DNA from 2 places in the Kitasatospora sp. NPDC127035 genome. Region 2 is predicted to be linked to the other one. Evidence: riboswitches for the same ligand, from Rfam matches in the RefSeq annotation. Region 2 holds a riboswitch; the other holds the start of a gene.
The links. A riboswitch is a leader RNA that binds a small molecule or an ion and turns the genes downstream of it on or off. The one in region 2 is predicted to bind S-adenosylmethionine.

Region 1 (5,767 bases), on a different contig from region 2:
GCGCCCTCGGCGGACACCTCGCTGGCACCACCGGTGTAGGTGCGCAGGATGGTCGGGATGCGGACGTTGGCGCTCATGGGGGTCTTCTCCTCGTTGCGGGGCGGGGGTGTACCGGGGAAGGACGGCGAGGGCCGGTGCCGGACGGGTCCGGGCCGGTCAGGCGGACGCCAGGCCGGCGTCGCGGAACGACGCCAGCGTCGGCCGGATCACAGCGGTCATGCCGGCCTCCGAGACGGCGTCCAGCGTCTTGAGGCCGTCTCCGGTGTTGATCGCGACGGTCTCCTTCGACGGGTCCAGCTGTCCCGTCTCGACCAGCTTCTTCAGCACGCCGACGGTCACCCCGCCCGCGGTCTCGGCGAAGACGCCCTCGGTCCGGGCCAGCAGCCGGATCGCCGCCACGACCTCCTCGTCCGTCACGTCCTCCACCGCGCCACCGGTACGCCGGGCGATGTCGAGCACGTACGGGCCGTCGGCCGGGTTGCCGATCGCCAGCGACTTGGCGATGGTGTCCGGCTTGACCGGCCGGATCACGTCGTGGCCGGCCTTGAACGCCGCCGACACCGGCGAGCAGCCCGCCGCCTGGGCGCCGAAGACCCGGTACGGCCGGTCCTCGACCAGGCCGAGCCTGATCAGCTCCTGCAGCCCCTTGTCGATCTTGGTCAGCTGCGAACCCGAGGCGATCGGGATCACGATCTGCTCCGGCAGCCGCCAGCCCAGCTGCTCGCAGATCTCGTACGCCAGCGTCTTGGAGCCCTCGCCGTAGTACGGCCGCAGGTTGACGTTGACGAAGCCCCAGCCCTCGCCGGCCGGGTCACCGATCAGCTCCGAGCAGAAGCGGTTCACGTCGTCGTAGTTGCCCTCGATGCCGACCAGCTCGCCGCCGTACACCCCGGCCATCACGACCTTGCCCTGCTCCAGGTCGTGCGGGATGAACACGCAGGACTTGAAGCCGGCCCGGGCCGCGGCCGCGCCCACCGCACCGGCCAGGTTGCCGGTCGACGAGCAGGACAGCGTGGTGTAGCCGAAGGCCCGCGCGGCCTCGATGGCACAGGCCACCACGCGGTCCTTGAAGGAGTGGGTCGGGTTGCCCGAGTCGTCCTTGATGTGCAGCTGGGCGGTGAACCCGAGCTCGCGGCCCAGGTTGTCGGCCTTCACCAGCGGGGTCCAACCCGGGTTCAGGTTCGGCTTGGAGGCGACGTCGGCCGGCACCGGCAGCAGCGGAGCGTACCGCCAGATCGACGCCGGACCGGCCTCGATGCGCTTGCGCAGTTCCTCCGCGCCCTCGCTGCCGAACTCGTAGGCGATCTCCAGCGGGCCGAAACACTCCACGCAGGCGAAGCTGGGGCCGAGCGGGAACCGGGTGCCGCACTCGCGACAGGACAGCGCGGCGGCGGGGCCGAGGTCAACGGTGACGGGTGCGGCGGTGTCGATAGCCATGATGGCGGAGGCCTCTCTCCTCATCTTCCCCGTGACGCGGGCGCGCCACAGGCCGGAATTGGCACCTGTCCCGCCGGCGCTGTTGACAACAGCCGCGCGAGAAGGTTGCCGGGACGTCAACGGGCCGTTCCCTCAGTCCCTCTGGATGAGCTCTGTGAAGTTGTGGTCATGCTCAGCGGAGACCCCGGCGTGCGAAGGTGCGACCGCTGTACGAAGACTGTATCCGAAGGCGTCAACCCCGAACGGGATCGTCCGCCACGCGAGATGACCCGTCCCATCCCACCTCGCCGAGGAGAGAACAGTGCCCGCCGAACCGATCCCCGCGCTCCTCCCCGAGACGGCGTCCTGGCTGCGCCGACGCTCGTGGAGCGCGGCCGACCGCCCGGTGGACGTCCTGCTGGCGGCCAAGCGCGCACTGGGCCCGGCCGGCACGGTCAGCGTCGTCCTCCCCGCCCTGGACGAGGAGGCCACGGTCGGCGACATCGTCCGCACCATCCGCCGCGAGCTGGTGGAACGGCTGCCGCTGGTCGACGAACTGGTCGTGGTCGACTCCGGCTCGGCCGACGCCACCGCCGCGGTCGCCGCCGAGGCCGGTGCCACCGTCGTCCACCGCGACACGATCCTCCCGCGGCTGCCCGCCGCCCCCGGCAAGGGCGAGGTGCTCTGGCGATCGCTGCTGGTCACCCGCGGTGAGATCGTCTGCTTCGTCGACGCCGACCTGCGCGCGTTCGATCCCGCCCTGGTCTCCGGCATCGTCGGCCCGCTGCTCACCGACCCGGACATCCACCTGGTCAAGGCCATGTACGACCGCCCGCTGGAGACCGACGGGGCGGTCGTCCCGGCCGGCGGCGGCCGGGTCACCGAACTGGTCGCCCGCCCCCTGCTCAACCTGCACTGGCCGGAACTCGCCGGTTTCGTCCAGCCGCTCGGCGGCGAGTACGCGGCCCGCCGTTCCCTGCTCGAACGCCTGCCCTTCCCGACCGGCTACGGCGTCGAACTCGGCCTGCTCGTCGACGCCCTGGAGACGGCCGGGCTGGACGCGCTCGCCCAGGTGGACGTCGGCGTCCGCCACCACCGGCACCAGGACGGCCAGGCGCTCGGCCGGATGGCCGCCACCATCTACCGCACCGCCCTGGAGCGGCTCGACCGCACCCACCGGCTCAAGGCCGCCGCCGACCTGGTCCACCCGCTGCTCACCCAGTTCACCCGCGACCCGGAGACCCGCGCCTTCACGGCCCACACCCACCCGGTCACCGCCACCGAGCGCCCGCCGATGCACACCGTCCCCGAATACGCCACCCGGCGCTGAGGGGTTTGCGACCCGGGACCCCCGGCAACCAACCAACCATGGGCGATCTCACGACCGAACGTTCGAATTCGACCGGCACTGCCCCCGTCCTGGTGGCGTCCAACCGGGGACCGGTGTCCTTCGGCACCGCGGACGACGGCACGCTGACCCTCCGCAGAGGCGGCGGCGGCCTGGTCTCGGGGCTCTCCGCCATCGACGACCCGGACGCCGTCTGGGTCTGCGCCGCCCTCTCCGACGCCGACCGCAGGGCCTCCCGGGAGGCCCCCGACGGACGCCTCGACCGGGCCGGCCACGACGTCGGCGGGCAGGCCGTCCGGATGCTGGACATAGACCCGGAGACCTTCGCCCGGGCCTACAACGGCGTCGCCAACTCGACGCTCTGGTTCATCCACCACCTGCTGTACGACACCCCGACCGCGCCCGCCTTCGACGCCGACTTCCGCACCGAGTGGCAGGCCTACACCGCGTACAACGCCGCCTTCGCCGGGGCCCTCGCCGCCGAGGCCGCACCCGGCGCCGCCGTCCTGGTCCAGGACTACCACCTCTCGCTGACCCCGGCGCTGCTCCGCGCCGCCCGCCCCGACCTGCGGATCGGCCACTTCTCGCACACCCCCTGGGCCCCGCCCGAGTACTTCCGGCTGCTGCCCGACGACATCGCCGAGACCGTCCTGACCGGCATCCTCGGCGCCGACCGGGCCGGGTTCCTCACCCGGCGCTGGGCGCTCGCGTTCGCCGACTGCTGCGAAGCCGTCCTCGGCGCCGCCGTCGACCGCGACGCCCTCACCGTCACCCACGAGGGCCGCACCACCCACCTCGGCGTGCACGGTCTCGGCGCCGACGCCGGCTTCCTGCGCGAGCGCGCCCACCGCCCGGACGTCGACGACCGCCTCGCCACCCTGCGCGCCGCCGTCGGCGACCGCCGGACCGTCGTCCGGGTCGACCGCACCGAACTGAGCAAGAACATCGTCCGCGGCTTCCAGGCGTACCGGCACCTGCTGCGCACCCGTCCCGAGTGGCGCGACCGGGTGGTCCACATCGCCTTCGCCTACCCGTCCCGCACCGACCTCGCCGAGTACCGCGCCTACACGGCCCGGGTGCAGGCGCTGGCCGAGGAGATCAACGAGGAGTTCGCCACCCCCGGCTGGCAGCCGGTGATCCTGCACGTCGACGACGACTTCCCGCGCTCGCTGGCCGCGTACCGGATGGCCGACGTCGCCCTGGTCAACCCGATCCGGGACGGCATGAACCTGGTCGCCAAGGAGGTCCCGGTGGTCTCCGACGACGGCTGCGCCCTCGTCCTGTCCCGCGAGGCCGGTGCCCACGCCGAGCTCGGCGAGGACGCGCTCACCGTCAACCCGTACGACGTCGTCGCCACCGCCGAGGCCCTGCACGCCGGGCTCACCATGCCGGCCGGCGAGCGCGCCGACCGCACCAAGCGGCTCGTGGCCGCCGCGACCGCGCTCCCGCCCCAGCAGTGGTTCCTCGACCAGCTCAACGCCCTGCGCTGAGCTCCTCCCCCAGTGCCGCCAGCAGTTCCACCACGCCGGCCGGGCCCGGGACCACCAGGTCCGCCCGGTCGGCGAGTTCCCGCACCGGCGCGTCCCCCACCGCGCCGCTGCAGACCGTCACGCCGGCCAGGCCCTCCCCGCGCAGCTTCTCCACGGCCGCGAAGGCCGCGACGTCCCCCAGGTCGTCCCCCGCGTACAGCACGGACCGGGCGCCGCGCTCGCGCAGGAAGCCCTCCAGTGCCGCCCCCTTGTCCACCCCCGGCGGTCGCAGCTCAAGGACCAGCCGACCGGGCTCCACCACCAGGCCGTGCTCGGCCGCCAGTGCGCCGACCGGTTCCACCAGCCGCTCGAACGCGACGGCGGGCTCGGCCGTCCGCCGGGTGTGCACGGCCAGCGACCGGCCCTTGTCCTCCACCCACGTCCCGTCCGGCGCCCCGGCCGCCGCCAGGACGTCCGGCAGCGCCGCCCGGACCGCGGCCACCCCGGGGTGCACCGGCGGCGCGGTCAGCTCACCGGCCTCCCAGCGCTCCGCGCCGTAGTGCCCGAGCACCACCACCCCGCCGACCTCGGCGAAGCCCCCGTACTCCACCGCCAGCCCGGCCGGGCGCCCGGTCACCACCACGACCGCCCCGACGTGCGGCACCAGGCCGCGCAGGGCGTCCGCCGCGCCCGGGTGCGCCCGGGCACGGCTCGGGTCGGACACGATCGGTGCCAGCGTGCCGTCGAAGTCCAGGGCGACCACCGCCGCCCGCGGCTCTTCGAGCAACGCCGCCAGGCCCGCCCGTCCGTCGTCCGTCAGCGGTCGCGCAATCTCAGCAAGGCCCATGACAGGGACCGTACCCGGGCCGGACGGGGGTCATCCGTCGACGCGGCGGTCGGGCTCCCGGGTCGGGCGCCGGGGCGGCGCCCGCCTACCGTGCCGCGCGCCGGGCGTCCCGGACCCGCCGGAGCCGGTTCACCAGCACCGGCGCGTGCGCCAGTGCCTCCGGTCGGTCGAGCAACGCGTTCAGCAGCTGGTAGTACCGGGTGCTGGAGAGTCCCAGCTCCTCCCGGACGGCCCGTTCCTTGGCGCCGGCCGTCCGCCACGACCGGCCCTCCAGCTCCAGCACCGCCCGGTCCCGCTCGTCCAGCTCACCCGCGCCCATGCCGGCCAGCCTACTTGCGGAGCCTCGCGGCCTCCTTGACGGCCGTCTGCTGGAGGTCCTCCAGGACCGGCTTGGGGTCGGCGGTCGCGGCCGCCCCGATCCCGGCCTTGATCCGGTTGGAGACCTCCACCCAGGCCGGGTCGCCGAACGGGTAGAAGCTCGCGTTGCCCAGCCCGGCCGCGAACTGCTTCAGGGCCTCGTGCTTGGGGTCCTTGCTGATCGCGTCGAAGGCGTCCTGGGTGACCGGCAGCAGGTTGTAGGTCTCGTCGAACTTGAGCTGGTTGTCCTTCGCGTAGACGAAGGAGAGGAACTTGCGGATCTCGTTGCGGTGCCCGTTGGCCTTGAAGGCCATCATCCAGTCGGCCACC
Region 2 (5,767 bases):
GTTGCGCCCCAGCCAGTCCCGGAGCATGTCCCATTCCTTCTGCGCCGCGAACATCACGTCGCCGCAGCCGGTCTCCTTGCTGGTGGGGCTGCCGTTGCCCCAGGAGTCGGAGGACTTGGAGAACACCTGGCCGGTGGCGTTGTCGGCACAGCTCAGGCCCGGCCGGCTCGGGTCGCGCAGCGAGTACGAGCTGCCGGAGCCGGTGGTCGTGATGGTGACCGGCGGCGGGCCGTTCCACTTGCTGTTGATCGTGCCGGCCCGGACGTCGTCGTAGCTGTCGATGACCTCGCCGCTGCGGGCGTCGACGAAGACGTGCAGACGGCTCGGCGCCGACTCGGTGCGGCCGGTGAGCACGGTCTCCCAGGCGAGTCGCCCGGCGCCGTCCTGGACGCGGACCACCAGGCGGCGCGTCTCCACGCCGTTGACGGTGACCAGCTTGGTGCGGGAGGTCTTCTCCGCCTTGTCGGCGCTGATCAGGGGGGTGGTCGGCACGCCGATCGGGCCGGAGGAGGCGGACTGCGACCCGCGCACCTTGCCCTCGCCGTCGGCTATGACGACGGCGTCGCCGCCGACCACCGGCAGGCCCTTGTAGCTGCGCTCGTAGGCGACGGAGTAGAGGCCGGCGAGCCAGGGGGTGACGGACTGACGCTCGTACGTCTCGCCCGGGCCCTTGGCCAGGGCGTCCAGACCTGCCGCGGCCGCCTGGTCGGCGGCGTTCACGGCTGCGGTCAGCGCGCTCGGCGGCGCGATGGCCGACGGGCCCGGGTCGGCAGCGGCCTGCCCGACCGCGGTGGCGGTGAGCATGCCTGCCAGGACGGCCAGGGTGGTGCCCGCCGTCAGTAATCTGCGTTTCATTACGAGGCTCCTCGAACGTGGGGGTGCTCGACCGCGGACGGGTGTGCCGGAAAGGCACTCACCGCGGGCCGCATGGGGGACGGCCGTTGCGGGCGTCCGCGCTCGGGTGCCGGAACCCTCACACGCCGTCATGCCACGGTCAACGGGTTCGGCGAGCACTTCGAGCTGTTGGCAAGTTCTGTCAAGCCGCCCACCCGGTAACGGTGTTGGGGTTCGGAAGGGCAGCGTGGGAGGCCAGGGCACGTGCAGAGGTTGAGACCAGCTGGTGGAGAGGTTGAGACCAGAGGGGAAAAGTGGTTAAGACCACGTCATGTACGGAGGGGTCCTCCGTCCAGTACCGTCCTCCTGAGCGGACCTCCCCACCGGAAGGCCCGGGAGCGCACTCGGGAGGGCAGCCCCGTTGCACCGGAACCGCGGCGCGGCGACCCTCGCCGAGGACGAACTCTGGCGTGCCTTCGGCCTCCGCCTGCGGCAGTGGCGCCGCCGCGCGGGCCTCACCCAGGCCCAGCTGGGCGCCGAGATCGGCTACGACCACACCGCCGTCAGCAAGCTCGAACACGGCACCCGCCGCACCAGCCCGCGCCTCGCCGACCGCCTCGACGACCTCCTCGCCGCCGGCGGCGAACTGCGCACCGCCTGCCGACGGGCCGAGGACGGCGAACCGGAGGACGGCGCCGGGCTGCCGGCCGACTGGGCCCGTCCCCCGCTCCCCGGCCCGCCCGTCTCCCTCGTCGGCCCCGCCCTCCCGCCCTCGCTCACCGCCCGGCCGCCCGAGCGCCTCCCCGACTACGGACTGCTCTGTCCGCTGCACGACGCCGACGGCTGCGCCGTCCCCGAAGCCACCGACCTCGCCGCCCTGCACGCCGCCTTCCGCGCCGCCGACCCCGAGACCGCCCCGCCCCTCGACCCCGACACCGCCCACGCCCTCACCGGCCTGCTCGCCGCCCACCTCCGCGCCGGCGAGGCCCCCACCGGCCCCGGCACCGCCGCCGTCGAGGAGACCCTCCGGGTCATCCTCCGGCGCCTCGCCGCCCACCCGGCGGGCCTGACCCGGCGCCCGCTCGCCCGGCTCGCCGCCGAGTACGCCCACGCGGCCGGCGCCCTGCGCATGCAGGACGGCCGCAACGCTACCGCGATGGCCTGCTTCGACCGCGCCCTCAGCTGGTCCGAACTCGCCGGGGACCCCGCCACCCAGGTCGCCGCGCTCAGCGACATGAGTGCCCTCGCCCGCCTCGACGGCGACCCCGCCGCCGCGCTCGGGTACGCCCGTGAGATGGCCCGGGCGGCGCCGGGCCGGCACTGGGCGGGGGCGATGAGCCAGATCGGCCAGGCCCGCGCCTACGCGCTGGCGGGCGACGTCCGCGCCACCGTCCGGCACCTCGCCCGCGCGCGGCTCCACCTCGACCACATCGGGGCCCACGACGAGACGGACGCGGCCTGGCTCTCCATCGCCTCGATGCGGCTGCGGGTGGAGGCGGGCGCCGCCGCGGCACTGCGCGACGCGGCCGCCGCCGCCGGGGACCTCCGGCTGGCGCGCCGGGCCGTGGACGCCGCCGAGACGGCGCTCGCCCTCCTCGCGCCCGACCAACTGCCCTCCGCCCGATTGCTGTTCACCGTCCGGGTGGCGGACTGCCTGCTGGTGGCGCGCGACCCCCGGGCGGCGGCGGAGCTGCTGGGCCCGGTGTTCGCGGCGGACGCCGGCGGGGCGGGGCTGCCGGCGCTGGTGCGGCACGAACTGGCCGGGCTACGCGAGCGGCTGACGGCGCACGGGCTGGCGGGGTAGGGGTCGAGGGCACGCCGGCACGGGACGGTGCGGGTGGGACGGCGGGTGGGACGGCGGGCGAGGGCGCGCGCCGGAGCGGGACCGGCGGGGCCGTGGCGGGATCCTTGCGGGGCCGGGTGATCGTGCCGATCGTGTGTCCGGTCGTACCCGAGCGGGGACCGGGCCGCCTCGCCTGCCGGTGACAGGGGCCTCACCCGGGCCCCGGGCCCGCCGGGTGAGGCCGCCGGTGCCCTTCGCGCACGGTCGGCCGGGCCCCGGAACGGCCCCCGGGCAACCGGCGGACCGTCAGAGCGGAACCCGCCGGTCCGGACCTCGCCGTCCGCCCACCGACCCACTGTGGCAGCGGTGTTGCGGCCGGATTGCGCCCCGTTTCGCGGCGGTGCGGCCGACGTCCGGACCGGCGGATTCGTGGACGCCGAGGGCGGTTCCCGCAATTGACGGGATCGGCGGCGCCTTCCTAGACTCGGACCGGCGAAGAATGTCAGCCACGGGCCCCGGCCGGCTGACTGGCAACCCCCACACTGCGGTGGGGTGCCCCGGGGATAAGCCGGGTGACGTGGCGTTCCGATGACGCGTCGTCACAAGCGCAGTCATGGCCCGGTTGGGCTCGGGGGACGGAGAAGGTCGTGGAACAGCGGGCGGGCGGACGCAACGCCGCGGGCCTCAGGCTGGTGGCCAGGCTCGACGTCGACCTGCTCCGGCGCGCCAGCTCCCTCTGTCGCTGACGCCGGTCGGCCGGCCGGGCAGTGCTGCCCGCCTCGGTCGGTCCGTCCGATTCCCTCGCCCACGACCCCGTGCGAGGAGGAGCGCCCAGCGGCCCGACCTCCCGTGCGCATTGCTCCAGGAGAACGGATGCCCACCTTCCCCGCGCCCCGAGACCCGTCGAGATCCCTCCCGGTCGGCCGGGAGCCCGAGTACCGGAGACTGCGCGACGCGTTCGACCGCTGCGCGGCCGGCGCCGGAAGCGTGATCGTCCTGCACGGGTCGGTCGGCAGCGGCCGCAGCGACCTGCTCTACGCCTTCACCGACACCGCGGCCGAGCGCGGCGCGCACGTCCTCGTCGGCACCGGCTCGCCACTGGAGCGGGAGTTCCCGCTGGGGCTGGCCCGGCAGCTGCTCCAGGGCGCCGACCTCGAACCGGAGGAGGCCGCCGCGGCGGAGTCGCTGCTCGCCCAGGGCGCCGCCGAGGGGGCCCGCCCGGTCCTGCCGGACGGCCCGCAGGGGCAGCTCACCCAGCGCACCCTGGAGGGCCTGTTCCGGTTGGTCCGCCGGCTGGCCGAGCGCGCCCCCGTCCTGATCGCCGTCGACGACCGGCAGGACGCCGACCCGCAGTCGCTGGAGTTCCTGCTCTACCTGGTCCGCCGTACCCGCAGCGCGGGTGTGCTCACGGTGCTCAGCTCGCGCGAGACCATGACCCCGTCCAACCCCTTCTTCGAGGTCGAACTCGCCCGCCAGCCGCACCACCAGCACATCCGCCTCGACCTGCTCTCCGCCGACCTGGTCGCCGAACTCCTCCGGGCCCGGCTCGGCGCGGCGTCCGCCCGACTGGCCGTCGAGGCGCACGCCCTGACGGGCGGCAACCCGCTGCTCGTGCACAGCCTGATCGGCGACCAGGAGACCGCCGGCGTCCCGGACGAGCTGGTCGTCGGCGAGGGCTACCGGCGCGGGCTGATGCACTGCCTGCACCGGATCGACCCGCTGGCGCTGCACTACGCTCGGGGCGTCGCCGTGCTCGGCGCGTCCGCGACCCCGGACCTGCTCGCCGAACTCCTCCTGCTGGCCCCGGACTCGCTGCCCAGGGCGCTCTACCTGCTGCACGCGGCCGGTCTCTTCCGGGACGGCGGGTTCCGCCATCCGACCGCCGCCGGGGACCTGCTGGCCGCGATGCGGCCGGTCGAGCTGGCGGCCCTGCACCAGCGGGCCGGCCGGCTGCTGCGCGCGGCCGGAGCGGCCGACGCGACCGTGCACGGGCACGCACGGGTGGCGGAGGGGCACCTGCGCAGTTCGCTGTCGGCTGCCGGCAGTGCCTCCGGCGAGGTGCCCGGACCGGGCGCGGGCACGGGGGGCGGCGCGGGCACCGGCGCGGGCACCTACGGCTGGCCGCCGGGCCTGGACGGGACCGGCGGTGCCGGCCCGGTCGGTGGAGTCGGTGGTGCCGGGAGCACCGGGGGCTTCGGTGCTACGCCGAGCGCCGTCGGAAGCGTGGCCGCGAGCGCCCTCGGGAGCGCCGCCGGCTTCGGCGGGGCGTGGACCGCGGACGACGCCGGCCCCGTCGGGGGGACGGAGGGCGGCCTGTCCGGCTGGCTCTCCGGCGACCTGTCCGGCAGCCTCTCCGGCCACCTGCGCGGTGACCTGCGTGCTGACCCGCACCGCGACCCGCACGGCCACCCGTCCGGTGGGCCGACGGGCGGGCCGATCCGTGGGGTGGCGGACCGGGCCGACGGGCTCCACAGCACCGGAGGGTTCGGGCCCGAGGCGGGCCACGGCCCCGTCGTCGGCGTGCTCGGTTCCTTCGGGACGGCGGCCGTCGAGTGCGTGCCCACCCTGCCCGGCACGGTGACCGACGCGGCCGCCGCGCGGCGGCACGAGCTGAAGGTCGTCCGCCACCACTTCTGGCACGGGCGCACCGAGCAGGGGGTCGCCGCCCTCGCCCGGTTCGAGGCCGAGCCCGGCAACGCCGCCCCCGCCGAGGCCCTGCGCCACTGGCTCGCGTACTGGTACCCGGGTCTGCTGCCCAACCCGGCCCGCCCGCAGCCGGGCCGGCCGACGACGGCCGACCACCGGGGCGACGGCATGCGCCTGCTCGCCGCCCTGCTGGCCGGCACGGTCGCACCGGAGACGGCGGTCGTCCAGGCCGAACTGATCCTGCGCGCCGGGCGGCTCGGCGGTGTCCGCACCGAGTCGCTGACCGCCGCGCTGACCGTCCTGCTCTACGCCGACCGGGCCGACCGGGCCGCGCACTGGTGCGGTCCGCTCGCCGAGCGGGCCGGGGCCCGCTGCGGCGCCAACTGGCACGCCCTGCTGGCCGCGTTGCGGGCCGAGGCGGCGTTGCGCCAGGGCGACCTGCGGGCCGCCGACGAGGCCGGCCGGGCGGCCTTCGCCCACGTCCGGCCGGAGGCCTGGGGGGTG

Region 1: linked by a shared signal. The riboswitch ahead of thrC (threonine synthase) and the one ahead of ACFWIC_RS18025 (AAA family ATPase) in region 2 are both predicted to bind S-adenosylmethionine.

What each region holds. Positions count from the first base shown of each region.
Region 1 covers NZ_JBHXDN010000066.1:2,383-8,149, reverse strand. The annotation lists gene ACFWIC_RS32590 (ubiquitin-like small modifier protein 1) at 1-77, opposite strand, end outside; gene thrC (threonine synthase) at 157-1,437, opposite strand; SAM riboswitch class I at 1,455-1,589, opposite strand; gene ACFWIC_RS32580 (glucosyl-3-phosphoglycerate synthase) at 1,739-2,746, shown strand; gene ACFWIC_RS32575 (trehalose-6-phosphate synthase) at 2,785-4,254, shown strand; gene otsB (trehalose-phosphatase) at 4,238-5,080, opposite strand; gene ACFWIC_RS32565 (DUF3263 domain-containing protein) at 5,166-5,399, opposite strand; gene ACFWIC_RS32560 (extracellular solute-binding protein) at 5,410-5,767, opposite strand, start outside.
Region 2 covers NZ_JBHXDN010000023.1:979-6,745, reverse strand. The annotation lists gene ACFWIC_RS18035 (M28 family peptidase) at 1-855, opposite strand, end outside; gene ACFWIC_RS18030 (helix-turn-helix transcriptional regulator) at 1,256-2,638, shown strand; SAM riboswitch class IV at 3,109-3,231, shown strand; gene ACFWIC_RS18025 (AAA family ATPase) at 3,491-5,767, shown strand, end outside.